2 regions of the Bradyrhizobium sp. USDA 4011 genome follow, and region 2 is predicted to be linked to the other one. Evidence: riboswitches for the same ligand, from Rfam matches in the RefSeq annotation. Region 2 holds a riboswitch; the other holds the start of a gene.
What was found. A riboswitch is a leader RNA that binds a small molecule or an ion and turns the genes downstream of it on or off. The one in region 2 is predicted to bind S-adenosylmethionine.

Region 1: another riboswitch for S-adenosylmethionine. It lies ahead of ACVW1C_RS16375 (O-succinylhomoserine sulfhydrylase); the one in region 2 lies ahead of metX (homoserine O-acetyltransferase MetX).

Annotation. Positions count from the first base shown of each region.
Region 1 covers NZ_JBSSGG010000001.1:3,502,843-3,517,407, reverse strand. The annotation lists gene ACVW1C_RS16405 (IclR family transcriptional regulator) at 1-581, opposite strand, end outside; gene ACVW1C_RS16400 (3-hydroxyacyl-CoA dehydrogenase NAD-binding domain-containing protein) at 752-2,848, shown strand; gene pimA (dicarboxylate--CoA ligase PimA) at 3,025-4,710, shown strand; gene pimC (pimeloyl-CoA dehydrogenase large subunit) at 4,931-6,121, shown strand; gene pimD (pimeloyl-CoA dehydrogenase small subunit) at 6,317-7,462, shown strand; partial or broken gene ACVW1C_RS16380 (SDR family NAD(P)-dependent oxidoreductase) at 7,601-8,375, shown strand; gene ACVW1C_RS16375 (O-succinylhomoserine sulfhydrylase) at 8,565-9,773, opposite strand; SAM riboswitch at 9,850-9,929, opposite strand; gene ACVW1C_RS16370 (2'-deoxycytidine 5'-triphosphate deaminase) at 10,063-11,169, shown strand; gene ACVW1C_RS16365 (hypothetical protein) at 11,464-12,519, shown strand; gene ACVW1C_RS16360 (MATE family efflux transporter) at 12,640-14,082, shown strand; gene ACVW1C_RS16355 (SRPBCC family protein) at 14,266-14,565, opposite strand, start outside.
Region 2 covers NZ_JBSSGG010000001.1:5,183,028-5,197,592, reverse strand. The annotation lists gene clpB (ATP-dependent chaperone ClpB) at 1-2,412, opposite strand, end outside; gene ACVW1C_RS24280 (helix-turn-helix domain-containing protein) at 2,604-3,164, opposite strand; gene ACVW1C_RS24275 (N-acetyltransferase family protein) at 3,222-3,737, shown strand; gene ACVW1C_RS24270 (MOSC domain-containing protein) at 3,794-4,570, shown strand; gene ACVW1C_RS24265 (TIGR02594 family protein) at 4,628-5,287, opposite strand; gene ACVW1C_RS24260 (alpha/beta fold hydrolase) at 5,520-6,392, shown strand; gene metW (methionine biosynthesis protein MetW) at 6,486-7,151, opposite strand; gene metX (homoserine O-acetyltransferase MetX) at 7,148-8,353, opposite strand; SAM riboswitch at 8,437-8,516, opposite strand; gene ACVW1C_RS24245 (chorismate mutase) at 8,703-9,566, shown strand; gene hisC (histidinol-phosphate transaminase) at 9,606-10,703, shown strand; gene ACVW1C_RS24235 (prephenate/arogenate dehydrogenase family protein) at 10,712-11,644, shown strand; gene ACVW1C_RS24230 (DUF2125 domain-containing protein) at 11,957-13,144, opposite strand; gene ACVW1C_RS24225 (gamma-glutamylcyclotransferase) at 13,332-13,940, shown strand; gene ACVW1C_RS24220 (hypothetical protein) at 14,053-14,199, shown strand; gene ACVW1C_RS24215 (tetratricopeptide repeat protein) at 14,145-14,565, shown strand, end outside; gene ACVW1C_RS24210 (caspase family protein) at 14,555-14,565, shown strand, end outside.

The DNA.
Region 1 (14,565 bases), 1.7 Mb from region 2:
TTCGCCACCGTCTCGCCGGAGCGCTCGATGCCGTCGCGGATCTTGGCCCAGCGGCTGCCATAGTGGTCCCGCAGCTCGCGTAGTAGAGCCGCACGTTCTTCGGGTGGCAATGCCCAAATATAGGCACGGCCCATCGCTGTGGTTGCGATCGGAATGCGCGAACCGACGTCGAGTTGCACGCCGAGCGTCAGGCCGTTCCGGCTCTGGCCGAAGTAGATCATGCTGTGACGGTCGCGGCCGCCGACCGCGACCGCGCCGCCGGTCGCGCGCATCACTTCTTCTCGATACGGCTCGGACAAATGCCGAACGCCGAGATTGGCGAGCGCGGCGTAGCCGAGCGCCATCGCCGACGGCGCGAGCTGATACTTTTCGAATTTCGGTACAGGTGTAAGGTATCCCAGCTTGGTCAGCGTGTAGGTCAGCCGGGAAATGGTTGGTTTCGGTAACTTGGTGCGGGCGGCAATCTCCTGATTGCCGAGCAGCCCGTCATTGGGCTGAAATGCACGCAGGACATCCAGTCCGCGGGAAAGCGCGACGACGAAATTGCGATCGGTCGCTGCTTTCTTGCTGGCGCGCTTCATTCCCTGCCCTTGTCATGCTCGTTGACAAGGCTCGTGCTTCAAAATAACCCTCCGTGTCAAGATGTGGAATTAAATTTCGCAGTGCGAAATTGGTCTAATCCTAGCCGCTCGACGCCAGCCGTGCAGCTACTCAACGCAAGTTCAAGAACAAGCATCCAGGGAGAGTTCCGGTGAGTGAAGTCGTCAAGCTCGAACGTCATGACAACATTGCCGTCGTCACGGTTAACAGTCCGCCCGTGAACGCGCTGAGCGCTGCCGTGCGCGGCGGCATCTTCGATTGCGTCAAGAGCGCCATCGATGACGCGCAGGTCCAGGGTATCGTGCTGACCTGCGCCGGCCGCACCTTCATCGCCGGCGCCGACATCACCGAATTCGGCAAACCGCCGAAGCCGCCCGGCCTCGCCGACGTGCTGAGCCTGATGGAGAGCTCGCCGAAGCCGATCGTTGCCGCGATCCACGGCACCGCGCTCGGCGGTGGCCTCGAGGTCGCGCTGGCCTGCCACTATCGCGTCGCCACCAAGGACGCCAAGCTCGGTCTGCCCGAGGTGAAGCTCGGCCTGCTGCCGGGCGCCGGCGGCACCCAGCGTCTGCCGCGTGCGGTCGGTCCCGAGCTCGCGGTCAAGATGATCGTCGGCGGCGATCCGATCGGCGCGGATGCCGCGCTGAAGGCCGGCCTGATCGATGAGATCGTCGAGGGTCCGGCGTCGGGCGGCGAGGCATTTGCGCGCAAGGTGGTCGCCGAGAAGCGTCCGTTGCGCAAGCTGCGCGATGACGACAGCAAGCTCGCCGCGGCCAAGGCCGACCGTTCGATCTTCACCAATGCGGTCGCTGCGCTGACCAAGAAGTCGCGCGGCCTCGAGGCGCCGTTCGCCGCCGCCGACGCCGTCGGCGCCGCGATCGACCTGCCGTTCGATGAGGGCCTGAAGAAGGAGCGCGAGGGCTTCCTCAAGCTGATGAACGGCGAACAGTCCAAGGCGCAGCGCTACGCCTTCTTCGCCGAGCGCGAAGCCGCCAAGATCTCCGGCGTCCCCGAGGGCACCAAGGGCCGCAACGTGGCGCGCGTCGCCATCCTCGGCGCCGGCACCATGGGTGGCGGCATCGCGATGTCGTTCGCCAATGCCGGCATCCCGGTCACCCTGATCGAGACCGGCGAGGAGCAGCTCAAGCGCGGCATGGGCATCATGCAGAAGAACTACGAGGCGACCGCCGCGCGCGGTGGCATCCCGGCGGACGCGCCCGCCAAGCGCATGGCGCTGATCAACGGCGTCGTCGGCATCGAGAACATCGGCGACGCCGATCTCGTGATCGAGGCGGTGTTCGAGACCATGGCGGTCAAGAAGGAAGTGTTCGGCAAGCTCGATCAGTACGCCAAGCCGGGCGCGGTGCTGGCCTCCAACACCTCCTACCTCAACATCGACGAGATCGCGAAGGCGACCAAGCGTCCTCAGGACGTGCTCGGCATGCACTTCTTCTCGCCGGCCAACGTCATGAAGCTGTGCGAGATCGTGCGCGCCGACAAGACCGCGCCGGATGCGCTGGTCACCGCCGTCTCGATCGCGCGCAAGATCGCCAAGGTGCCGGCCGTGGTCGGCGTCTGCGACGGCTTCGTCGGCAATCGCATGCTGGCGCAGCGCGGCAAGCAGGCCGAAAAGCTGTTGTTCGAAGGCGCGCTGCCGCAGCAGGTCGACGCTGTTGTCACCAAGTTCGGCATGCCGATGGGCCCGTTCGCGATGGGCGATCTCGCCGGTCTCGATATCGGCTGGCGCTCGCGCAAGGACCGCGGCATCAAGTCGGAGATCGCGGACGCGCTGTGCGAAGCCGGCCGTTTCGGCCAGAAGACCGGCAAGGGCTACTACAAGTATGAAGCGGGCTCGCGCGCGGCGCTGCCCGATCCCGAGGTCGAGAAGCTGATCGACGAGACGCTGGCGCGCCTCGGCCGCAAGAAGCGCGTCGTCAGCGACGACGAGATCCTCGAGCGCATGATGTACCCGATGATCAACGAAGGCGCGAAGATCCTCGCCGAGGGCATCGCGGCGCGTCCGTCGGATATCGACGTGGTCTGGCTCTATGGCTATGGCTGGCCGATCTATCGTGGCGGCCCGATGTTCTGGGCCGACACCGTCGGCCTCAAGCACATCGCGGATCGCCTGGCCTTCTACGCCAAGGAGACCAACGATCCTTCGCTCGAGCCGGCGCCGCTGCTGAAGAAGCTCGCGGACGAAGGCAAGACCTTCGCCTCGCTCGCCGCCGTGTCGAAGGCGGCGTGATCTTTCTTGGCGCCACTGGCTCGGTGTTCGGGTTCCCTCTCCCCTTGTGGGAGAGGGTTAGGGAGAGGTGTGGCCGCATCGGCACTGCCCGCGTGAACCCCCTTCCCCAACCCCTCCCCACAAGGGGGAGGGGAGCCCACACGCCGATGCTCACCTAACAGGTGTTGAACGTTTCCATGACCTATCCCGGCGAACAATATTATCCCAAGGGCGTGCAGTGGAGCGACGAGATCACGCGCGGCACGCTGCCGGACCTGCTCTCGAATGCGGCTGCCGAGTTCGGCGCACGTCCGGTGCTCGAATTTCGCGACCGGCAGATCAGCTACAGCGAGCTTGAGGCGCTGGTCGAGACCGCGGCGGCCGCCTTCATGCGGGCCGGTTACGGCAAGGGCACCTCGGTCGCGCTGTTTCTCGGCAACTCGCCGGACCATCCGATCAACTTCTTCGGCGCGCTGAAGGCCGGAGCGCGCGTCGTGCATCTGTCGCCGCTCGACGGCGAGATCGCGCTGTCGCACAAGCTCTCCGATTCAGGCGCACGGGTGCTGGTCACCAGCAACCTGTCGGCGCTGTTGCCGACCGCGCTGAAATTCCTCGCCAAGGGGCTGCTCGACCGCCTGATCGTTTGCGAGGACGATCATTGGGGCAAGGTCGGCACACCGCAAGCCGCGCTGCCCGATAACCCTGCGATCATCACCCACCGCCAGTTCATCGAGGGCGCAGTCAAGCCGTCGCAATGGCCTGCCGTCGACGTCGAGGACGTCGCGCTGCTGCAATATACCGGCGGCACCACCGGCCTGCCCAAGGGCGCCATGCTCAGCCACGGCAATCTCACCGCGGCGGTGTCGATCTATGATGTCTGGGGCAAGCCCGCGCGGCTCGAACGCAACGCGATCGAGCGCGTCATCTGCGTGCTGCCGCTGTTTCATATCTATGCGCTGACCGTCGTGCTGCTGTCGGCGATCCGGCGCGGCCATCTGATCTCGCTGCATCAGCGCTTCGACGTCGAGGCCGTGATGCGCGACATCGAGGTCAAGCGCGCGACGGTGTTTCCCGGCGTGCCGACGATGTGGATCGCGATCGCCTCGCTGCCGGATCTCGACAAGCGCGATCTGTCCTCGCTGGTGGTCGCCGGCTCCGGCGGCGCGCCGCTGCCGGTCGAGGTCGCAAAGATCTTCGAGCGCCGCGTCGGCATGAAGCTGAAGAGCGGCTGGGGCATGACCGAGACCTGTTCGCCCGGCACCGGCCACCCCAAGGAAGGGCCGGAGAAGCCGGGCTCGATCGGGCTGATGCTGCCCGGCATCGAGATGGACGTGGTGTCGCTGGAGGATTCCACCAAGGTGATGCCGGTCGGCGAGGTCGGCGAAATCCGCATCCGCGGCCCGAACGTCACCAAAGGTTACTGGAACAGGCCGGCGGAGACCGCGGAAGCCTTTGTCGGCGACCGCTTCCTGACCGGCGACATCGGCTACATGGATGCCGACGGCTATTTCTATCTGGTCGACCGCAAGAAGGACATGATCATCTCCGGCGGCTTCAACGTCTATCCGCAGATGATCGAACAAGCGATCTACACGCATCCCGCCGTGCAGGAAGTAATCGTGATCGGCATCCCCGACGATTACCGCGGCGAGGCGGCAAAGGCGTTCATCAAGCTGCGCGACGGCGAGAAAGTGTTCTCGATCGACGAGCTGCGCGCATTCCTCACCGGCAAGGTCGGCAAGCATGAATTGCCGGCGGCGGTCGAGTTCGTCGACGAGCTGCCGCGCACCCCGGTCGGCAAGCTGTCCCGTTACGAACTGCGCCAGCAGCAGCCGAAGACGTCTCAAACCACGCAACAAGCCGCATCAGGATCGCGCTCATGATGGACGCCGTCATCGGGTCCGTTCGAGGTGTTGTAGTTATTTCGTCGTCCCGGCCAAGCGAAGCGCGAGCCGGGACCCATACGCCGCGGCCCTCGGAAGAGGCACAAGCGGCAGCCAGCTTTGCCAGTTGCGATGGGCCGGTGGTTATGGGTCCCTGCTTTCGCAGGGACGACAGCGAGAGAGTTAGAAGGGTAGTTTAGCTTTCAAAAAGGAGGATCCGATGGATCTCGCTTTCACCAAGGAAGAGATAGCGTTTCGCGAGGAGGTACGGGAGTTCTTCAAGAACAACGTGCCGCCGGAGACCCGGCGCAAGCTGCAGGAAGGCCGCCATCTGTCGAAGGACGAGATGGTCACCTGGTGGCGCATCCTCAACAAGAAGGGCTGGGGCGTCACCCACTGGCCGAAGGAATATGGCGGCACCGGCTGGAGCACCGTGCAGCACTACATCTTCAACGAAGAGCTGCAGTCCTATCCCGCGCCGCAGCCGCTCGCCTTCGGCGTCAGCATGGTCGGCCCGGTCATCTACACATTCGGCAATGAGAAGCAGAAGAAGGAATATCTGCCGCGCATCGCCAATGTCGACGACTGGTGGTGCCAGGGCTTCTCGGAGCCGGGCTCGGGTTCGGACCTTGCGTCGCTGAAGACCAAGGCCGAGCGCCGTGGCGACAAGTGGATCATCAACGGCCAGAAGACCTGGACCACGCTCGCCCAGCACGCCGACATGATCTTCTGCCTCTGCCGCACCGATCCGGCCGCGAAGAAGCAGATGGGCATCTCCTTCATCGTGTTCAGCATGAAGTCGAAGGGCGTCACCGTGCGCCCGATCCAGACCATCGACGGCGGCCACGAGGTCAACGAGGTGTTCTTCGACGACGTCGAGGTTCCCTACGAGAACCTGATCGGCGAGGAGAACAAGGGCTGGGACTACGCAAAATTCCTGCTCGGCAATGAGCGCACCGGCATCGCCCGGGTCGGCGTCTCGAAGGAGCGGCTGCGCCGCATCCGCGCGCTGGCCTCCAAGGTCGAGTCCGGCGGCCGCGCCATCATCGAGGATCCGGCGTTCCGCGAAAAGCTCACGGCCTGCGAGATCGAGCTGAAGGCGCTCGAGCTCACCCAGCTCCGCGTCGTCGCCGACGAAGGCAAGCACGGCAAGGGCAAGCCCAATCCGGCCTCCTCGGTGCTCAAGATCAAGGGCTCGGAAATCCAGCAGACCACCACCGAGCTTCTGATGGAGATCATCGGTCCGTTCGCCGCGCCCTATGACGAGCACGGCGATGCCGGCTCGAACGAGAGCATGGATTGGACCGCGCAGATCGCGCCGAGCTACTTCAACAACCGCAAGGTTTCGATCTACGGCGGCTCCAACGAGATCCAGCGCAACATCATCAGCAAGGCGGTGCTGGGGCTTTGATGCTCTTCTCCCTTGGCCCCGCTCTTGCGGGGAGAGGGTTGGGATGAGGGGCCTCTCTCCGTGCAGGGAATGCCGAGAGACCTGTACCCCCTCACCCGGAACGCATCTCGCGATGCGTTCCGACCTCTCCCCGCAAGCGGGGCGAGGTGAAGAGGTCCCGGTTTGAACAACGATCAGTTAGTTAGGGGAACGAACATGGATTTTGATCTGTCCGAGGAGCAGCGGCTTCTCAAGGAAAGCGTCGACGGATTGCTGGCTGATGCCTACGACTTCGATGCACGCAAGAAGTACATGAAGGAGAAGGGCGGCTGGAGCAAAGCGCTCTGGGGCAAGCTCGCCGAGCAGGGCCTGCTCGGCCTGCCCTTCGCGGAGACCGATGGCGGCTTCGGCGCCGGCGCGGTCGAGACCATGATCGTGATGGAAGCGCTCGGCAAGGCGCTGGTGGTCGAGCCTTATCTGGCCACCGTCGTGGTCGCCGGCGGCTTCCTGCGTCATGGCGGCTCGGCCGAGCAGAAGGCCAAGTACATCCCCGGCATCATCGACGGCAGCAAGACCTTCGGCTTCGCGCAGCTCGAGAAGAACTCGCGCTACGATCTCCATGACGTCGTGACCACGGCCAAGAAGAAGGGCGAGGGCTGGGTGATCGACGGCGAGAAGTTCGTCGTGCTCAACGGCGAGAACGCCGACACCTTGATCGTGACCGCGCGCACCAAGGGCGGCCAGCGCGACAAGACCGGCATCGGCGTGTTCCTGGTTCCGGCGGACGCGAAGGGCGTCACCAGGAAGGGGTATCCCACCCAGGACGGCCTGCATGCGGCCGACATCACCTTCACCAATGTCGAGGTCGGCGCGGATGCCGCGATCGGCGATCCCGAGAATGGCCTGCCCCTGATCGAGCGCGTCGCGGACGAAGCCCGCATTGCGCTGTGCGCGGAAGCGGTAGGCGCGATGGACCAATCGCTGAAGGACACCGTCGAGTACATCAAGACCCGCAAGCAGTTCGGCGTTGCGATCGGCTCGTTCCAGAGCCTGCAGCACCGCGCCGCCGACATGTTCGTGGCGCTGGAGCAGGCCCGCAGCATGTCGATGTTCGCGACCATGGCGTCGGACTTCAGCGATGCCAAGGAGCGTTCGTCGGCGGTCGCGGCCGCCAAGGTGCAGGTCGGCAAGTCCTTGAAGTTCGTCGGCCAGCAGTCGATCCAGCTTCATGGCGGCATCGGCATGACCATGGAAGCCAAGATCGGCCACTACTTCAAGCGGCTGACCATGATCGAGAACACGTTCGGCGATACCGACTACCACCTCCGTCGCGTCAGCGAGGGCGGCGGTCTGTTGGCGTAAGCACACTGATGTCATTCCGGGGCGCCGCAGCGCGGCGAACCCGGAATCCATTTCACAACCAATGATGTGGCCTAATAGATTCCGGGTTCGCGACTGCGTTGCGCCCCGGAATGACGGCGCATCCGGGAGGCAACAACAATGAAGAACACCCCGTTCGATCTCACCGGCCAGGTTGCGGTCGTCACCGGCTCGAGCCGCGGCATCGGCCGCTCCTCGGCGGAACTGCTGGCAAAAACTCGGCGCCAAGGTCGTGATCTCCTCGCGCAAGGCGGATGCCTGCCAGGAAGTCGCCGACGGCATCAAGAAGGCGGGCGGTGACGCGCTCGTCATCCCCTGCAACATCGCGCGCCGGGCGGAAGTCGAGGGACTGATCTCGGGCACGATCAAGCACTACGGCAAGATCGACATCCTGGTCTGCAACGCCGCGGTCAATCCCTACTACGGCCCGCTGCTCGACATCACGGACGAGGCCTTCGACAAGATCATGGGCTCCAACGTCAAGAGCAACATCTGGCTTTCCGCGCTGGCGATCCCGCAGATGGCCGAACGCGGCAAGGGCTCGGTCGTCATCATCTCCTCGATCGGTGGCCTGCGCGGCTCGACCGTGATCGGCGCCTACGGCATCTCCAAGGCGGCGGACTTTGCGCTGTGCCGCAGCCTCGCCGGCGAATGGGGCCCGAAGGGCGTGCGCGTCAATTGCGTGGCGCCGGGCCTGGTGAAGACCGATTTCGCCCGCGCGCTGTGGGAGGATCCGGACAATCTGAAGCGCCGCACCGCGTCGACGCCGCTCCGCCGCATCGGCGAGCCCGACGAGATCGCGGGCGCGGTAGCCTATCTCGCCTCCGATGCCTCGACCTTCATGACCGGCCAGACCATCGTGGTCGACGGCGGCGTCACGACGGCTGCGACGTAAGGCACAATGAACTTTGATTGAATCGCTTTGGCCGCGCACTCGCTTCACCTCTCCCCGTTGGGGAGAGGTCGATTTGCGAAGCAAATCGGGTGAGGGGCCGCAGCTCTGACGAGAGACCGTAACCCCTCACCCGGCGCTACGCGCCGACCTCTCCCAAGGGAGAGGTGAACCTCCGCTGCCGATCCAGGCTTAGACCTGCTCCAGCGCGCGCTGGAAATCCTCGATCAAATCGTCGGGGTGCTCGAGCCCGGCCGAGAAGCGGATGAAGCCTTCGCTGATGCCGAGCTCGGCGCGAGCCTCCGGCGCGAGGCGCTGATGCGTCGTGGTCGCGGGATGCGTGACCAGGCTCTTGGCATCGCCGAGATTGTTGGAGATGCGCGAGATCTTCAGCGCATTGAGGCAGCGGAAGGCGCCGGCCTTGCCGTCCTTCACCTCGAAGCCGACCAGCGTCGAGCCGGCGCCCATCTGCTTCTTCACCGTTTCGGCCTGCGGATGATCGGGGCGACCGGGATAAACCAGCCGCGTGATCTTCGGATGCTTCGCCAGCGCCTCGGCGATCTTCGCCGCGTTTTCGGTCTGCGCGCGCACGCGGATGCCGAGCGTCTCCAGACCCTTCAACAGCACCCAGGCGTTGAACGGCGACAGCGACGGACCGGTCTGGCGCATGAAATTATGGATGTGCTCGGCGATGAAGGCTTCCGACGACAGGATGACGCCGCCGAGGCAGCGGCCCTGGCCGTCGATATGCTTGGTCGCGGAATAGACCACGACGTCGGCGCCGAGCGACAGCGGGCTCTGCCAGATCGGCGTCGCGAACACATTGTCGACGATCAGCCGGGCGCCGCCGCTATGCGCGATCTCCGCGATCGCGCCGATGTCGAGCACGTCGAGCGTCGGATTGGTCGGGCTCTCCAGGAAGAAGGTCTTGGTGTTGGGCCGCAATGCGCGTTGCCACTGGTCGAGATCGAGGCCGTCGACCAGCGTCGTCTCGATTCCGTAGCGCGGCAGCAGGTCCTGCACGACGTAGAGGCAGGAGCCGAACAGCGCCTTCGATGCCACCACGTGGTCGCCGGCCTTCAGCGGCGCGAGGATCGCGGTGGTCACCGCGGCCATGCCGGTCGCGGTCGAGCGCGCGGCTTCGGCGCCCTCGAGCTCGATCATGCGGCGCTCGAACATCGCAATGGTCGGATTGGAATAGCGCGAATAGATGAAGCCGGGATCCTGGCCCTTGAAGCGCGCCTCGCATTGCTCGGCGGTGTCGTAGACGTAGCCCTGGGTGAGAAACAGCCCTTCCGACGTCTCCCCGAATTGCGAGCGGAGCGTGCCGCCATGGACGAGGCGGGTTTCGGGACGAAGGTGGGCAGTAGACTTGGCTTCAGAAGACTTGGATTCAGACATGTGACCTCCGAAGTGGCCATTTCCTGGCGAAAATGGCCACAAAAAAACCGGCCTGGAGCAACCTCCACAAGCCGGGATCACACTGTCCCCGGCCTGTTTAGCGACTTATTTAACGTGGCTGCAAGCCGGCCGGCTCAAATCACCACGGGATAAGTGGAGCTGATATTCCCTCGCGCCCTTTCCGTCAAGACGGTCATCGGATAACCCGTAAAAGCCCATAATTTGGGGCTTGATGGCCGCTCAGAGTATGATTTTGGGCCATCTCGAGGGATCGCCAAGGGACCGCATCGTGTCGTTCACGCTGGAAGACGAATCCAACGGAATTCTGCCCGACCGCATGATCGCGGAGATGGCGGAGGCCGGCCTCATTCTGCCCGCCTATGACTTTGTCGAGAGCCAGATCCAGCCGGCAAGCCTCGATCTTCGCCTCGGCGACATCGCCTACCGCGTCCGCGCCAGCTTCCTGCCCGGTCCCGATGCCACCGTCGCCGAGCGGATCGACCAGCTGAAGCTGCACGAGATCGATCTCTCCGACGGCGCGGTGCTGGAGACCAACTGCGTCTACATCGTCCCGCTGCTGGAAAGCCTGGCGCTGCCGCCGGAGATCGTGGCCGTGGCCAACCCGAAGAGCTCGACCGGACGGCTCGACGTCTTCACCCGCGTGATCGCCGACGGCACCCGCCGCTTCGACATGATCGGCGCCGGCTATCACGGCCCGCTCTACGCCGAGATCAGCCCGAAGACGTTTCCCGTGCTGCTGCGCGAGGGCTCTCGGCTCAGCCAGGTCCGTTTCCGGATCGGCGAGGCGACATTGACCGCCGACGAGCTCGACGCCCTGCATGCCGCCGAGCGGCTGGTCGATGCCGACGATGCCGATCTCACTCACGGCGTCGCGCTGTCGGTCGATCTCTCCGGCGAAAACTCGGGCGGCTTCGTCGGCTATCGCGCCAAGCGCCACACTGGCGTGGTCGATGTCGATCGCCGCGGCGGCTATTCGGTCGACGAGTTTTGGGAGCCGATCAAGGCGCGGCCCGACGGCAGCCTGATCCTCGATCCCGGCGAGTTCTACATCCTGGCGTCGAAAGAGGCGGTGCAGGTGCCGCCGGATTACGCCGCGGAGATGGTGCCGTTCGATCCGCTGGTCGGTGAATTCCGCGTCCACTATGCCGGCTTCTTCGATCCCGGCTTCGGCTATGCCGGCGCCGGCGGCAAGGGTGCGCGCGCCGTGCTCGAAGTGCGCTCGCGCGAGGTGCCGTTCATTCTCGAGCATGGCCAGATCGTCGGCCGCCTCGTCTATGAACGCATGCTCGAACGCCCCGACGCGCTCTACGGCCAGCGCATCGGCTCGAACTACCAGGCGCAGGGACTGAAGCTCTCCAAGCATTTTCGCGTATAATTCCGCAACCTGGATTTCTTGTCGCGAGACAAGACCGTCTCGCCATTATTCTCCGCCGTCATTCCCCGCGAAAGCGGGGAATCCAGTACGCCGAGGCCTCTCCATCGACAACGACTGTCTCTGGAATACTGGATCGCCCGATCCCGTCTACGCCAAGGCTTCGACGAGGCCTACAGTCTCAGGCACGCCGAAGCTTCAGCGGAGGCGGCAAGTCGGGCGATGACACCGAGTGTGTTGGTTGCGTCGTCTCTTCGGCGATGACACAGTCCAGCAAACAACAAACCGGGAGTGAACATGAGCGCCGCAGCAGATTCAGCGCAGCAAGAAGCGCGGTGGCGGAAGTGGCGCAGCGTCGCCGATCTCTATCACGCCTTCTTCACCGGGCTGATCCTCACCGTGGTCACGCGCCGCGGTACCGCCGACGCCGCCGAGTTCGTCTTCCGCGTGTTTCGCCGCCAGCAGCAGGAGCGCTTCCTGCCCGGCTTGAAGAAGCTCGGCCTCGACGGCCTGCCGCCGGCGGTCGCGGCCGCGCAATATCACTATCTCTCCAACTGGATCGGCGGCGTGCATGTCGAATACATGTACGAGACCGACCGCAAGGCCTGGATCCGCTATCCGCCGCCGCGCTGGATCTGGAAGGGCACGGCGATCTGCGGCGTGCCCGGCGAGGTCTCGCGCGCGATGCTGCGCGGCTGGCACGCCAACAACGGTGTCGCGCTCGGCGATCTCAGGCTCGGCTTCGTCTGCACCAAGCAGAGTGTCGACGGCCAGGACGGGCTCGAGGGCTATTACTGCGAGTACGATCATCCGCTCGAGCTCGACCAGCGCCTGGTGTTCGCCCGCCATCTCGAGGCGCCGCTGTTCGATTCCGGAACCGCGCCGGCATTGCCGGTCGACAGCTGGCCGAAACCGCGGCTGGAAAAGGCCTATCGCAACTACGCGATGGAATATGTGAAGACGGCCGCGCCCGTCATCGTGCAGGTGTTCGGCCCCGAGGATGCGAGCTATCTGCTGCACCTCACCGGCAAGCTCATTGGCATGCAGTATTTTGACGAGGTCGCGCAGGCGCTCGGTGGCCGTCGTGGCCGTGCCGCGGAATTTGCCGCATTCCTGCGCGTGCTCTTCGAGTCGCAGGATGATGTCGCTGACATCAGCGAGTCCGAGGGCCAGTTCGAGATCCGCCAGCAGGGCTGGAAGCTGATGGCTGATGTGGCCGATTATCACCCGGCCTGCGCCAGCGTTCTGACAGGCTTGTTCGAAGGGCTGGCGGCCGGCTGCGGACGGCACATTCCGGTGCATCTGAGGCCAAATGGCGCCGCCGACGCGCCGTTCGTGTGGTCGGTCGGCTAGGTCAGAGGTTCACCTGCAATCACGCAGGCCCCCCTTGCGTCCCGCGCACGTGGAATCCGCGTTCGCCATGGTAGGGAAACACCATGGCGCGGCTCCCGAAGATCGCGCGTGGGAGTGGAAATGTCCGATCTCGGCCTCGCCGAAATACCCGTCGACGAACAAGAACGGCCGCTGCCGCCGCCGGTGACCAGGCCGGCGCGCAACGCGCTGCTCGACGGGCCGATTTTGCGCACGCTGTTGTGGCTGGCGTGGCCGAACGTGATCGCGCTCTCCGCCGGCACCTGCGTGGTGATCGCGGAGACCTCCTATATCGGCCGGCTCGGCGTCGAATCGCTCGCGGCGATGGCGCTGGTGTTTCCCTGCGTGATCCTGACCATGACGATGTCCGGTGGTGCGATGGGCGGCGGCGTCGCATCCGCGATCGCGCGCGCGCTCGGCGCCGGAGAGATCGAGCGCGCTTCGACGCTTGCAATGCATGCGCTGCTGATCGGATTGACGTTCGGTCTGACTTTCATGCTGGGCATGCTGACCTTCGGTCCGCGCCTGCTCGAATTGCTTGGTGGCCGCGGCAATGTGCTGGCGCAGGCGATCGCCTATTCGCAGATCTTCTTCGGCGGCGCGATCCTGCCCTGGCTGATGAACACGATGGCCGGCATCCTGCGCGGCACCGGCAACATGAAGCTGCCGTCGACCATGATCCTGTCCTCGGCGGTGTGGCAGATCATTCTCGGCGGCACGCTCGGGCTCGGCCTCGGGCCGGTGCCGCAATTCGGCATGCGCGGCGTCGCGGCGGGTTCGCTGATCGCCTATTCGATCAGCATCAGCGTGATGGGCTGGTATCTGTTCTCGGGCCGCGCCCGCGTGAAGCCGAAGCTCAAGGGGCTGCGCGTGCAATGGGCGATGTTCATCGACATCCTCAGGGTCGGCGCGGTCTCCTGCTTCTCGCCGCTGCAATCGGTTTTGACGATCTCGATCTTCACCCACATGCTGGCGCAGTTCGGCACCGCGGTGCTTGCCGGCTACGGCATCGGCGCCCGGCTCGAATTCATGCTGACCTCGGTGGCGTTCGCGGTCGGTATCGCCTCGGTGCCGATGATCGGCATGGCCGTCGGCGCCGAACGCGTCGCTCGGGCGCGGCGCATCGCCTGGACCGCGGGCACGCTGTCGTTCCTCGCGGTCGGCGTGGTCGGCAGCTTCATCGCCGTCTTCCCCGACCTCTGGGTCAACCTGTTCACCAACGATCCGCATGTCCGGGCGACCAGCCATCAGTATCTGTCGACCGCCGCGCCGATGTACGCCTTCATTGGGCTTGCGATGTCGATGTATTTCTCCTCGCAAGGTGCGGCGAAGGTGCTGGGGCCGGTGCTGGCGCAGACCGCGCGGCTGATCTTCATCGGCACCGGCGGCTGGTGGCTGTCGACCCATGAGGCGAGTGCGCAAGATTTCTTCGCACTCGCCGCCGCTTCGATGGGCGTGCTCGGCGTGCTCTCCTGCCTCAGCGTGATCCTGACGCGCTGGGGCAAGTCCTCACCGGTCACCCAGGCGCAGCCGGCGCTGTCTTGAGCTATTGGACCCGTCATCCTGAGGAGGCCGCGCAGCGGCCGTCTCGAAGGATCGACGGCCCGGATGCTTCGGCGTCCGCTCGCGGACACAGCGGGGCTGTCGCCCTTCGAGACGGCCGCTGCGCGGCCTCCTCAGGGTGACGGTCGCATGTTGAATGCGCGGACGGTCGCGTGACCTGCAAGGTCACGCCGCGGGCTTCTCCCGCGCCGATTTGGCAAGCGCCGCCTGCATCGCGGCCGCGCCGAGGTCCATCTGCGCGTCCATGTAGGACGCAATCTCGTGCGGCAGCACATCGGCGATCCACACCACCCGGCAGCGCGCATCGCCTTCGGCAAACACCTGCACCGAGGCGGAATGCTGCTTCAGCCGTTCGCTGGTGATCGCATAGACCAGCCGTCGTCGCTTGTCGTCGCAATCGACCAGCGTCTCGCGCGCCACGGTGCCGTTGGCGAAGGTGACGGTGCGGACGTCGCCGACGAGTTG
Region 2 (14,565 bases):
CGCCTTCGCCTCGAGCGTGAGCTCGATCTTGCGATCCTCCAGCAGCTTGCGCAGCCGCGCGAACTGGATCTCGACGATGCGGCCCATCTCGCTCTTCTGCAGGCGGTGGAACAGGATGATCTCGTCGATGCGGTTCAGGAATTCCGGCCTGAAATGCGCCCGCACCACGCCCATCACCTGATCGCGAACCGCCGCGGTGTCCTCGCCCTCCGGCTGATTCACCAGGAATTCCGAACCGAGGTTCGAAGTCATGATGATCAGCGTGTTGCGGAAGTCGACGGTGCGGCCCTGACCATCGGTCAGGCGGCCGTCATCGAGCACCTGCAACAACACGTTGAAGACGTCGGGATGCGCCTTCTCGATCTCGTCGAACAGCACGACCTGGTAGGGCCGGCGCCGCACGGCTTCGGTCAGTGCACCACCCTCGTCGTAGCCGACATAGCCGGGAGGCGCGCCGATCAAGCGCGAGACCGAGTGCTTCTCCATGAACTCGGACATGTCGAGGCGGACCATCGCGGTCTCGTCGTTGAACAGGTCAGCGGCGAGCGCCTTGGTCAGCTCGGTCTTGCCGACGCCGGTGGGGCCTAAGAACATGAACGAGCCGGTCGGCCGGTTCGGATCCTGCAGGCCTGCGCGGGCACGGCGCACCGCAGTTGCCACCGCACGCACCGCTTCGGCCTGGCCGACGACGCGCTTGGCGAGTGCGTCCTCCATTTTCAGGAGCTTGTCCTTTTCGCCCTCGAGCATCTTGTCGACCGGCACGCCGGTCCAGCGCGAGACGACCTGCGCGATGTGGTTGGCGGTGACCGCCTCCTCCATCATCTCACTGCCGTTCTGCTTGCCGCTTTCGCTGGCCTCGATCTCGGCGAGCTTCTTTTCCAGCTCGGGAATCCGGCCGTAGGCCAGCTCGCCCGCCTTCTGGAATTCGCCGCGACGCTGCGCATTGGCAAGCTCGACGCGGAGCGCATCGAGTTCGCTCTTCAGCTTCTGGGCGTTGGAGAGCTTGTTCTTCTCCGCGCTCCAGCGCGCCGTCAGCGCGGCCGACCTCTCCTCGAGCCCGGCGAGCTCCTTCTCCAGGGTCTGCAGGCGGCTCTTCGAGCCGGCATCGCTCTCCTTCTTCAGCGCCTCCTGCTCGATCTTCAGCCGGATGATGTCGCGATCCAGCGAATCGAGCTCTTCCGGCTTGGAATCGACCTGCATCTTCAGCCGCGCCGCCGCCTCGTCCATCAGGTCGATGGTCTTGTCGGGCAGGAAGCGGTCGGTGATGTAGCGGTTCGACAGCGTCGTTGCGGCCACCAACGCGGAGTCGGTGATGCGCACGCCGTGATGCTGCTCGTATTTGTCCTTCAGGCCGCGCAGGATCGAGATGGTGTCCTCGACCGTCGGCTCGCTGACATAGATCGGCTGGAACCGGCGGGCCAGCGCCGCATCCTTCTCGACATGCTTGCGGTACTCGTCGAGCGTGGTCGCACCGATACAGTGCAATTCACCGCGCGCGAGCGCAGGCTTCAGGAGGTTGGACGCGTCCATCGCGCCGTCGGTCTTGCCGGCGCCGATCAGGGTGTGCATCTCGTCGATGAACAGGATGACGCCGCCCTCCGCGGACGAGACCTCCTGCAGGACGGACTTCAGCCGCTCCTCGAACTCGCCGCGATATTTCGCGCCGGCGATCAAGGCGCCCATGTCGAGCGACAAGAGCTTCTTGTCCTTCAGGCTCTCCGGCACGTCGCCGTTGAGGATGCGCAGCGCCAAGCCCTCGACGATCGCGGTCTTGCCGACGCCGGGTTCGCCGATCAGGACGGGATTGTTCTTGGTCCGCCGCGACAGCACCTGGATGGTGCGGCGGATCTCCTCGTCACGGCCGATCACCGGGTCGAGCTTGCCGTCGCGCGCAGCCTGGGTCAGGTCGCGGGCATATTTCTTCAGCGCGTCGTAGGCGTTTTCGGCCGTCGCGGAATCAGCGGTGCGGCCCTTGCGCAGCGCTTCGATCGCCGCATTCAGGTTCTGCGCCGTGACGCCGCCCTTGCTCAGGATGGAGGCCGCCTCGCTGCCCTTCTCGAGCGTGAGCCCGAGCAGCAGCCGCTCGACGGTGACAAAGCTGTCGCCGGTCTTGTCGGCGGCCTTTTCCGCCGCATCGAAGGCGCGCGCCAGTTCCGGCGACAGGTAGACCTGTCCGGCTCCATTGCCCGAAACCTTCGGCAGCTTGTTCAGCGCCTCTTCGGTCGCTTTCAGGATCGCCCTGGAATTGCCGCCCGCACGGTCGATCAGACCGCCGGCGAGCCCCTCATTGTCGTCCAGCAGCACCTTCAACAGATGCAAGGGCGAGAACTGCTGGTGACCGTCGCGCATTGCGAGCGACTGGGCAGACTGGATGAATCCGCGCGAGCGCTCGGTGTACTTCTCAATGTTCATTCGTTTTCCCTCGGCCTGCCATCGTCACCCATTCAGGCATGACAACGGCATCTTCATTGGGTTTCCGCGGGCCGCGTTGACCTTCCTCAACCAGCCTCTGGTCGTCGCCATCATTTTTCAGGCTTGCCGCAGATGTGGGCACTTGGTTCCGAAACGGAAGAGCCACGGTCTGCGATTTCACCCGATCGAGCTCAGCGCCGCACGATGGCGACAAGGTAGCGGCAGGGCTGAGCAGTTTCGTTACGGAAGACGATATCCGATGGCGGCCCGAGCTCGACGCGGTCTCCCGCAGCGAGCTCATGGCGCTCCGCCCCTTCCATCAAGGTGAGGCAGCCGCTGATGACCCAGACCACCTGACGGATCAGGTGATAGGCGCTGGCCGGGAAGCCGGCTTCCTGCCCGGCAGGCAGCTCGACTTCCACCAGCTCCAGCGGATTGGCCGGATGCAGGAACACCTGCCGCCGCAGATAGGCCGCCTTCGGATCGCGCCACACCGGCTGATCCTTGGCCCGCTGCAGGCGGGAAGTGTGTGAGGCAACCTCGAACAGCGCGGCCATGGTCAGGCCATAGGCCGTGGCAATCCGCGACAGCGTCGCCGCCGTCGGGCTGGCCTCCGCCCGCTCGATCTTGCTCAGCATGGCCTTGGACACGCCGGCCCGCCCAGCGAGTTCCGCCAGCGACCAGCCGCGGCCCTCCCGTTCAGCGCGAACTCGCCGCCCGAGAGCCTCATCGGTGTCCCCTATAATTGACATAGCGTCTTATATAGTAGACGATGGGATCGCTTCAAGAGGCCCGTCGAGGAACTACCGATGATGATCCGCCCCGCCACCGAGCAGGACATTCCTGCGATCACCGCGATCTTCAACGAGGCGGTCGCCAACTCGAACGCGATCTGGACTGAGAAGCAGGATTCCGAGGCCGAACGGTTGGCCTGGATGAAGGCCCGGCTGGCACTGGGCTACCCAGTGCTGGTCGCGGCCGAAGGGCCTGTGGTGCTTGGGTACGGCACGTTCGGCGATTTCCGCGCCTTCCCGGGATACCGCTACAGCGTCGAGCACAGCGTCTATATCCATGCCAACCATCGCGGCCGCGGCCTTGGCCGCGTCATCGTCGACGAGCTCGTGGCCGCCGCGACGGCGCTGGGCAAGCACATCATGATCGCCGGCATTGACGGCGGCAATCCCGCCTCGCTGCGGCTGCACGCGCAGGCCGGCTTTGTCGAGGTCGCGCGGATGCCGGAGGTCGGGCGTAAGTTCGGCCGCTGGCTTGACCTCGTCTTCATGCAGCGCGTGCTGGATGCCGCAGGCGCGGCGCGGCCTGACTAGCTGCCTTCGCTTCGGCGACGGTTCTCCTCGCGCGCCAAACAGGCTAGAGGGAGCGGATGGACAGCACGCACACCTCCTCCGCCCGGATCACCGGCATCTACCGCTATCCCGTCAAGGGTCTGACGCCCGAGCCCCTGCCGCGCGCCGAACTCAAGGTCGGCGAGACGCTCCGCTCGGATCGCCGCTACGCGATCGAGAATGGCCCGAGCGGATTCGATCCGTCAGCGCCGAAATGGCTGGCGAAGCCGCATTTCCTGATGCTGCAGCGGGACGAATGGCTGGCGCCGCTGCGCGCCCATTTCGACGACGACAGCCACGTGCTGACCTTGCGCCGGCACGGCGCGATGGTCGCCCAGGGCGATCTCGAGACGGCAGCCGGGCGCGCGGCGATCGAGAGTTATTTCGCCGATCGTCATGCCGGCCAGATCAAGGGACCGCCGAAGGTGCTGGTGAGCGCCGGACACAGTTTTTCCGACGTGCCGCGCAAGGTGGTCTCGATCATCAATCTGGCGAGCCTGCGGGCGATCGAGGACATGGTGCAGGCGCCGGTGCATCCGTTGCGCTTCCGCGCCAATCTCTATGTCGACGGCTGGCCGGCCTGGCATGAGGCCAGCCTGCTCGACCAGACCATTGCGATCGGCAGCGCGCGGGCCAAGGTGGTGAAGCGCATCACCCGCTGCGCCGCGGTCAATGTCGATCCCGATACCGGCGCGCGCGACCTCTCGGTCCCGAACACGCTGATGCAGCGCTTCGGGAACAACGAATGCGGCATCTACGCCGAGATCATCAGCGACGGCGGCGCGGCCGTCGGCGACACGATTGCCGCCGAATAGCCTGTAGCGTCGCAGGCTGGGCAAGACGCGGATGCGCCCTGCCCAGCTTTCGACAGCTCAGTTCGTCGGCATCACATAGGCATAGATGCGGCCGCGCGAGACCGGCGCCTCGCGAACACGATGGCTGCTATTGCCCGAGATCATGATCGGATTGCCCTTGGCATCGACGCCGGTGATGATGCCGACATGACCGCCGCCACGGCGGCCCATCACGGCGATGGCGCCGACCTGCGGCCCCGAAACGCGCGTGCCGTATTTGGCGAACGAGCTCGCCATGTCGGAGCCCGTGCCGCGATGGCCGGTCTGCTGCAGCACCATGTTCATGAAGCGCGCGCACCACAGGCTGGAGCGGCCAGTCGGATTGCCGCCGAGATAGCGTCGCGCCGTGTCGACGATGCCGGAGGAGCCGAAGCCACCTGACGCGCTCACATCGGTGTTGGACGCGGCCTCAGCGCCGGGCATCACGGCCGCATTGGCCTCGCCGAATCCGCTCGCCTGCATCTGGGCGCGGCGCTCGGCGCGCGACAGCCGCGCTGTGTGCCGGTAGCGATGATGAGCGGAATGCCGCGCGTGATGGCCGGCATGGGCCGAATGCGCGTGACGCGAATGATGCGGACGGGCGGACGCCGGAGCGGCGGAGATCACGGCGAGCGTGAGCGAACACAGAGCCAGCGCCAAAACTCGAAGCGACCGGCGATACGCAAGCAACTGAACCATACTTCACGAGATCCTCTGAAACGCCCCCCCAACTCCCCGTCGCGTTCCCTCGGAAACGCGGCGGTGGTTTTGAAAATCGGGATGCGGCGTGAGGAAGACTTCATGCGGCGCATGGGAGAACGATTTCTGGGTCATTCCGCGCAAATTCCATGACGAAAATAGCCAGAACTGCCGCATTGCAGCCGCGGAAATTAATTGCAAATCTGGGGGCGGCCAACGAGAGGAGATTTCAATGCCCCATGCCGTCACGAAAGATAACGTCCGCCTGCATTTCGAAGAGGCGGGCAGTGGCACCCCGATCATCTTCCTGCACGAGTTCGCAGCGGATCACACCAATTGGGAACCACAGATGCGATACTTCTCGCGCGGACACCGCTGCATCGCCTATTCCGCGCGCGGCTACACGCCGTCGGACGTGCCGCCGAGCGCCGACGTCTACACCTACACGCACTTCTACACCGACGCGCTCGCGGTGCTCGACCATCTCGGCATCGCCAAGGCACATTTCATCGGCCTCTCGATGGGCTCCTATTCGTCGCTGCAGGTCGCGCTCAACGCGCCGGAGCGCGCGCTCTCGATGACGCTGGCCGCGGTCGGCTCCGGATCCAGCCTCGAGAATCTCGCTGCCTTCCGCGCGCAGTGCCGCGCCAATGCCGAGCAGTACGAGGCGATCGGCTCGGTCGAGGTCGCCAAGGTGACGCGCGAGGCGCCGAGCCGGATCCCATTCCTGGTGAAGGATCCGCGCGGCCACGCCGATTTCTACGCCGCGCTCGCCCGCCACGACGCCAAGGGCTCGGCCAACACGATGCGCAGCTTTCAGGGCGGCCGGCCCTCGATCTACACCATGACCGACGCCATCAAGCGCGTGCCGACGCCGGCGCTGATCCTGTGCGGCGATGAGGACGACAATTGCATCGCGCCGAGCATGTTCCTGAAGCAGCATCTGCCGGCCGCCGGCCTCGCCTTCTTTCCGAAGTCGGGCCATGTGCTCAACCTCGAGGAGCCCGCACTGTTCAACGAGATGGTGGAGCGCTTCATCGCGCTGGTGGAAGCCGGCCGCTGGCCGGTGCGCGATCCGCGGTCGCTGGTGGCGGCGCCGGTGTAAATCGTCATTGCGAGCGAAGCGAAGCAATCCATCTTCCCGCATGCGCGAAAGCATGGATTGCTTCGTCGCTATCGCTCCTCGCAATGACGGAAGCTATTTCGCCTTCCCACCCCGGCTGAGCAGGAACACGCCCTGTTCACCGAACATGTTCCACACCCACCAGGGCAGATTGAGCGGCACGGGGCGGCCGTAGAGGTCGAGCGCCACCGCGCGCTCCATCTTGACGTTGATCTCCTCGCAGAGCTGCACGAAATCCTTGATGGTGCAGAAATGGATGTTGGCGGTGTCGTACCAGCTCGCCGGCAGATTCTCCGTCCGCGGCATGTGGCCGCCGATCAGGAGCTGCAGCCGCATCTTCCAGAACCCGAAATTCGGGAACGAGACGATCGCGCGATGGCCGATCCGCAGCAGGTTCTCCAGCACCACCTTCGGCTGCCGCGTCGCCTGCAAGGTCTGCGACAGGATCACGTAGTCGAAGGCGTCATCGGGATAATTGACGAGGTCGGTGTCGGCGTCGCCCTGCACCACCGCGAGGCCCTTGGCGACGCAGCCATTGACGCCCTCGCGCGACAGCTCGATGCCGCGGCCGTCGATGCCGCGGCTCTCCAGCAATTGCAGCAGCTCGCCGTCGCCGCAACCGACGTCGAGCACGCGCGAGCCCGGCCGCACCATGTCGGCGACCAGCAGATGATCGGTGCGATAGCCGCCGGTCCGCTCCGGCGCGACGCCCGGCAAGGGAAGTGTCTGCTGCATGCTCATGATCGGCCGTCGTCTTTCAGTCCGCGCGCCTTGCCTGCGGCCAGCAGGAAGGCGCGGGAGATCTCCAGGAATTCCGGCACGTCGAGCAGGAACGCGTCATGGCCGCGATCGGTCTCGATCTCGGCGAACGACACCCGTGCGCTCGACGCGTTCAGCGCATGCACCAGCGCGCGCGATTCCGAGGTCGGAAACAGCCAGTCGCTGGTGAACGACACCACGCAGAACCGCGTCTTGATGCCGGTGAACGCTTTCGCAAGCACGCCATTGTGGTCGGCGGCAATGTCGAAATAGTCCATCGCACGCGTCAGATAGAGATAGGAGTTGGCGTCGAACCGCTCGACAAAGGACGAGCCCTGGTAGCGCAGATAGCTCTCGACCTGGAAATCCGCATCGAACGAGAAGGTCGGCAGCTCGCGGTCCTGCATCCGCCGCCCGAACTTGCGGTGCAGCGCGGCGTCCGAGAGATAGGTGATGTGCGCGGCCATCCGCGCCACCGCCAGTCCGCGATGCGGATGGGTGTCCTCGTCGACATAGCGGCCGCCGCGCCAGTCCGGATCGGCCATCACGGCCTGACGACCGAGCTCGTGGAACGCGATGTTCTGCGCCGAGTGCCGCGTCGAGCACGCGATCGCAAGCGTCGCGAACACGCGCTCGGGATAGGCCGCGGTCCATTGCAGTACCTGCATGCCGCCCATCGAGCCGCCGACCACGCAGAACAGCGTCGCGATGCCGAGCCGATCGATCAGCATCGCCTGCGCGCGCACCATGTCGGGGATCGTGATGATCGGGAAATCGAGCCCCCACACCTTGCCGGTCGCAGGGTTCAGCGACGCAGGGCCAGTCGAGCCCATGCAGCCGCCGATCACATTGGAGCAGATGATGAAGTATTTTTCGGGATCGATCGGCCGGCCGGCGCCAACCATGGTGTCCCACCAGCCCGGCTTGCCGGTGACGGGATGGGTGTTGTTGACGTGCTGATCGCCGGTCAGCGCGTGACAGATCAGGATTGCGTTGGATCTGTCAGCATTGAGCTGGCCATAGGTCTGATAGGCGATCTGGAACGGCGCGAGATCGACGCCGCAATCCAGCTTCAGCGGCTGATCCATGCCGAACTTCGCCACCAGTGACGACGGGTGATCGGCCTCATGGGCGCGATCGTCGCTCGAGGTTTGCGGGCTGGGTATCGGACGCACGTTGCTCATCTAGGCGACCCTGCCTCCGCGCGGGAGGGCTCGAACAGAAATCAGGCCATAAAAAACCCGGCCTGAACAAGGTTCGGCCGGGAGCTGATCTGTCCCCGGCCTGTTTAGCGAGTTGTTTAACGTGGCTGCAAGCCGGCCGGCTCAAATGACCACGGAGTGCAGCGAACCTAGTCCTCAGGCCCCCCGTCGTCAAGGCGGCCAGCGAACCTCCCCTTGCCGGGCGCCAATGGTTAACCGAATGCGCAAGGCACGCCTGCGACGTTTCTCTTTGCTTTCGCTGGCCGTCTTTCCTAATCAGGGACCCTGTCTGGCACGGCATCGGGCCGCCCGGACGACAAGGTTTGAGAGCATGTCCAATCCACCCCCGTCGCCGCCCTCGCTGCAGGAGCTGCGCAAGGAGATCGATGCGATCGACGAGCAGGTTCACCGCCTGCTGATGGCGCGCGGCGACATCATCGACCGCCTGATCCAGGTCAAGAAGACCCAGGAGGTCGGCTCGGCGTTCCGCCCGGCGCGCGAAGCCAGCATGATGCGCGAACTGGTGCAGCGTCATCGCGGCATCCTGCCGCTCGACACCATCGAGAGCATCTGGCGCGTCATCATCTCGACCTTCACCTATGTGCAGGCGCCGTTCGCGGTGCATGCGGACGTCTCGGTCGGCGAGTCCGCGATGCGCGACTCGGCGCGGTTTCACTTCGGCTTCGTGGTGCCTTACGTCTCGCATTTCAGCGCCCAGGCCGCGGTCGAGGCGGTGGCGAAGTCGAAGGGCGACCTCGCTCTGGTCTCCGCGATCGCGAGCCGCACGCCGTGGTGGAATGCGCTCGAGGCCGATGGCGCGCCGAAGATCATCGCGCGGCTGCCGTTCCTCGAGCGCGCCGACCATCCCGCTGCGCTGCCGGTGTTCGTGATCTCGCGGGTCGCCGACGACGCCATGGTCACCGAAGTGCAGACCTGGAGCGTGCGCGTCTCCGGCTGGAACGCCGATGTCGCCCGCGCGCTGGCCCCGCTCGCCGAGATCGTCGCGGTCCCCGACACCGCGTTCGACGGCGCGGCCCTGCTGGTCTCGGTCACCGGGCAAGACCTGACTAACAAGGGTTTCGAGAAGATCAAGCTCGCCTTGATCGAGGCCGGCGCCTCGGTGCGCTCTTCGGCCCTCGTCGGCAGCCACGCAACGCGCTATACGGTGCCGTCTAACGGATCGGCAAGGACCTGAAGCAAGAGCCAGCCGCCCGTAGTATATCCGGAGTTGATGATGTCCCGCCCCGTGCCGAACCCCGGCATCCTCGATATTGCGCCCTACACGCCCGGCAAGAGCCCGGTGCCGGAACCGGGCCGCAAGGTGTTCAAGCTGTCCGCCAACGAGACGCCGTTCGGCCCGTCTCCGAAAGCAATCGCGGCCTACAAGGCTGCGGCTGACCATCTCGAGGACTATCCGGAGGGCACCTCGCGCGTGCTGCGCGAGGCGATCGGCCGCGCCTATGGGCTCGATCCCGACCGCATCATCTGCGGCGCCGGCTCCGACGAGATCCTCAATTTGCTCGCGCACACCTATCTCGCCCCCGGCGACGAGGCGATCTCGACCACCCATGGCTTCCTGGTTTACCCGATCGCCACCATGGCGAACGGCGCCAAGAACGTGATTGCGGCCGAGACCGATTTCACGGCCGACGTCGATGCCATCCTCAAGGTGGTGACGCCGCGCACGAAACTGGTCTGGCTCGCCAACCCGAACAATCCGACCGGCACCTATATCCCGTTCGACGAGGTCAAGCGCCTGCGCGCCGCCTTGCCCTCGCATGTGCTGCTGGTGCTCGACGCCGCCTATGCCGACTACGTCTCGCGCAACGACTACGAGCTCGGCATCGAGCTGGTCGCGACCACGGACAACACGGTGGTGACGCACACGTTCTCGAAGATCCACGGCCTTGCCGCGCTCCGGGTCGGCTGGATGTTCGGCCCGGCGCATATCGTCGATGCCTGCAACCGTATCCGCGGTCCGTTCAACGTCACGACGCCGGCGATGCTGGCGGCGGTGGCGGCGATCGAGGACACGGCGCATGTGCAGATGTCGCGGACGCATACCGAACAGTGGCGCAACTGGCTGACCGAGGAGATCGGCAAGCTCGGGCTCAAGGTGACGCCGAGCGTCGCCAATTTCGTGCTGATCCACTTCCCGGCCGACAAGGGCAAGACCGCCGCGGAAGCCGACGCCTATCTCACCCGGCGCGGCCTCGTGCTGCGCGCGCTCAACAATTACAAGCTGCCGCATGCGCTGCGCATGACCATTGGCACCGAGGAAGCCAACCGCCTCGTGGTCGAGGGCCTGCGCGACTTCCTGGCCGGAAAGTGAACACCGACGTGACCACGGCTCCGCTCTTCAACCGCATCGCGCTGATCGGCTTCGGCCTGATCGGCGGCTCGATCGCGCGCGGCGCGCGCGCGCAAGGCCTGGTCGGCGAGATCGTGACCACCGCGCGCTCGGAGAAGACGCGGGTGCGCGTCGCCGAGCTCGGCATCGTCGATCGCGTCGTCGAGACCAATATCGAGGCGGTGAAGGACGCCGATCTCGTCATCCTCTGCATTCCGGTCGGCGCCTGCGGCCCGGTCGCGGCCGAGGTCGCCGGCCATCTGAAACCCGGCGCGATCATCTCCGACGTCGGCTCGGTGAAGGGCGCCGTGGTCAAGGACATGGCGCCGCATTTGCCTGACGGCGTGCACTTCGTCCCGGCGCATCCGGTGGCCGGCACCGAGCATTCGGGACCGGATTCCGGCTTCGCCGAGCTCTTCATCAACCGCTGGTGCATCCTGACGCCGCCCGAAGGCACCGATCCCGCGGCGACCGACCGGCTGCGCGCGTTCTGGGCCGCGCTCGGCGCCAAGGTCGAGATCATGACGCCGGATCATCATGACCTCGTACTCGCGATCACCAGCCATCTGCCGCATCTGATCGCCTACACCATCGTCGGCACCGCCGACGAACTGGCGCAGGTGACCGAATCCGAGGTCATCAAGTTCTCCGCCGGCGGCTTTCGCGACTTCACCCGCATCGCGGCGTCGGACCCGACGATGTGGCGCGACGTGTTCCTCGCCAACAAGGACGCCGTGCTCGAGATGCTCGGCACCTTCACCGAGGATCTGTCGAAGCTGACGCGCGCGATCCGGCGCGGCGACGGCGAAGCGCTGTTCGACCACTTCACCCGCACCCGCGCCATCCGCCGCGGCATCGTCGAGATCGGCCAGGATTCCGCCGCGCCCGACTTCGGCCGGCCGCATGCGAATTTGAGGAAGTAAGCGATCAGGCACGCGGCCTTCTCCACTTGGTCGTCCTGGCGAGAAAATGGCGGGCGCCTCGGGCTCGATCGGCGCCGCTGAGGCCGCGCGCGCGGCACCGGCAGCCTGCAAGATTGCGGTCACGTTTTTCTCATCGCGGCCGCGGGAATGTTTTGCCGCGACGGACGATATCGCGCGCGAGGGATTAAGGAGTCTATGCAATGCGTAGGGCGGATTAGCGTAGCGTAATCCGCCATCTTGGTGAGTTGGCGCGGCGGGTTACGGCTTCGCCTAACCCGCCCTACGAGCTACGAGCCCTCGACAGAACGCTGCTCAGAACAGCGGCGGAATCTGCGCGACTTTCAGCGGACCCAGAAACACCGCGCCATCGGCGAAGCGCAGCGGGAAGCTGCGCGCCTTCTTGCCTTCGAGCGTCGCTTCAGTGCCGAGCGAATTGATGCCGGCGGAAATGCCCGCATTGGCGTTCTGCTTGATCACCTTGCCGAGGCCGGGGATCGCGCGATCCAGCGCACCGAACAGATTGCTGAGGTCCTGGCTCTTCACGCCCGGTGCAACGCGATCGAGCGTCGCCTGCGGCACGCCCTCCTCCAGCATCTTGTCGATGCCGAGCGCGGGGATGACGCGCTCGAGGCCGGCGACCGTCATCTGCAGTTCGCCCTCGATGCGGCCTTGCGCATTGAGGCGGAGCGTGCCGGCCGCAACCGACAGCACATCGCCCTGCTCGATCCGCGACTGCTGGATCTCGACGCTGCCGCCGGCCGCCTGGATCTCGCGGAAGCGATCCGGCCAAGGCTTCGGCGAGAAATCCTTCAGGCCGTTCAGCCGCGCATGGATGTCGGCGTTGAACGGCTGGGTGAGCAGCGGATGCACGTCCTGCAAGGTGCCGCCGGCGATCTGCAGCACGGTCTCGATCGCGGGGCTGTCCGGCGCCGAGCCGTCGACCTGCCTGCCGTGCAGCTCGATGTGGTTGACCCGCATCAGCGGTGTCGGCGCGGGACCGCCGGTGCGGTCGATGGCGAGATCGTCGAACACCAGCGAGGCGCGCTGCGGCACCGCCGGCAGGCCGACCACGCTGCTGCGGCCCAGGCTCCAGTTGACCTGTAGCGTCGGCTGCGCGTTGCGCTCGGCGATCGTGGCCGGACCCTTGAACTCCGCGATCACAAGCTTGGGATCATAGATCTGCGCCACGACCAGGATCTCGGCGAGCCGCGCCACGAACGACATTTCCGGCGAGGCGGTCTGCGACACCAGCATCACGCTGGGCTGCTCGCAGCGGATTTCGAGCCGGAACGGGTAACCCGCGACCGAGCGCTTGTCGCAATCATAGACCCGGCCGGCCTTCGCCTCCTGCCCGCGCCAGGCATCCGCCTGCACGCCGACCTGCGAAGCGGCAAAGAACCAGAAGCCGCTCCAGAGCACCGCGGCGATCAGGACCACGACAGGGACGGCATAAAGGCCGAGGCGCGAGCGACGGCGGGGGGCGGAGGTCAAATCGGACATGCGGCGTCCTTTGGCGGTCGAATTTGTCAAAATCGAAGCGGCAGCAAGCCGCGGGCAACCCTTACGCACCTCTTGCGCAGCGCTTGCGCAATCCTCGCGCAACCTTTGCGTAACTCTTGCGTAACCCTTGGAAACATCACGGAATCTGCTTCGCTTCGACGGCGTGTTCTGCTAGCCCATCTGCGCGATGTCAGCAAATCCTCCCCATTCCGAAACCGACGGCGACCTCTGGGTGTTCGGCTATGGCTCGCTGATGTGGAAACCGGGCTTCGAGTTCCTGGAGCAGGTGCCGGCGCGGCTGATCGGCGAGCATCGCGCGCTCTGCGTCTATTCGTTCGACCACCGCGGCACGCCGGAGAAGCCGGGCCTGGTGCTCGGCCTCGACCGCGGCGGCGCCTGCCGCGGCATCGCGTTCCGCGTCGCCGCCCGCCTGCGCCACGACACCATCGCCTATTTGCGGGCGCGCGAGCAGACCACCAACGTCTATCGCGAGGTGATGCGCTCGGTGTGGCTGGAGAATGCGGCGCGCGATCGCGTCAGTGCGCTGGCCTATGTGGTCGATCGCGGCCATGTGCAATATGCCGGACGGCTGTCGCTCTCCGAACAACTGCGCCTGGTGCAGCAGGGCCACGGCCGCTCCGGCAACAACCGCGACTATGTGCTCTCGACGGTTGCCGCGATCGAGAAGCAGGGCTTTCGCGATCAGCCGCTGCACCAGCTGGCGGCGATGCTGCATGATTCGGGCACGCTGATGCATCGCGATGCCCGTGCGGCGGACGGGCACGATTCGGCCTGAGCGCGGCCGCGCCATTGATCGCGTGCATCGAGGAACTCCGCTCGCGAATTTTTGCCACGGCGCGAACAATATTGTGGTTTCAATTTCCGGTCGCTGGAATGGAATGACTGGAATGCGCCCCTCATTGCTGAAGCTCGCCGCGCTCGGCCTGCTGTTGCTGCTGAACTCACCATCTCACGCCGGTCTGAGAGAGGATGGCGCGGCGTGCGACGCCAGGGAGCCGCACGCGGAGCTCGCGATCCCGCCTGCACCCGCCTGATCGCGGCCAATCCCAGGGGGCGCGACCTCGCGATCACCTATTACAACCGGGCGCTGGCCTGGCATAACAAGGGCGATCTGGAGAAAGCCAAATCGGATTACGATCAGTCGATCGCGATCAATCCGTCGTTTGCACCCTCCTACGGCCAGCGGGCCAAGGTCTATCTGCAGAACCAGGCCTTCGCGCGCTGGCCGATTACGGCAAGTCCATCGAGCTCGATCCCAACTCGTGGTACGCCTATGTCAATCGCGCGCTGGTCTATGATTTCCGCGGCAAGGACCGGCTCGCGGCGCTGCATTGCCAGGATGCGATCAAGCTCGCGCCGCGCGCAGCCGGCCCCTATTATTGCCGGGCCGTGGTCGAGAT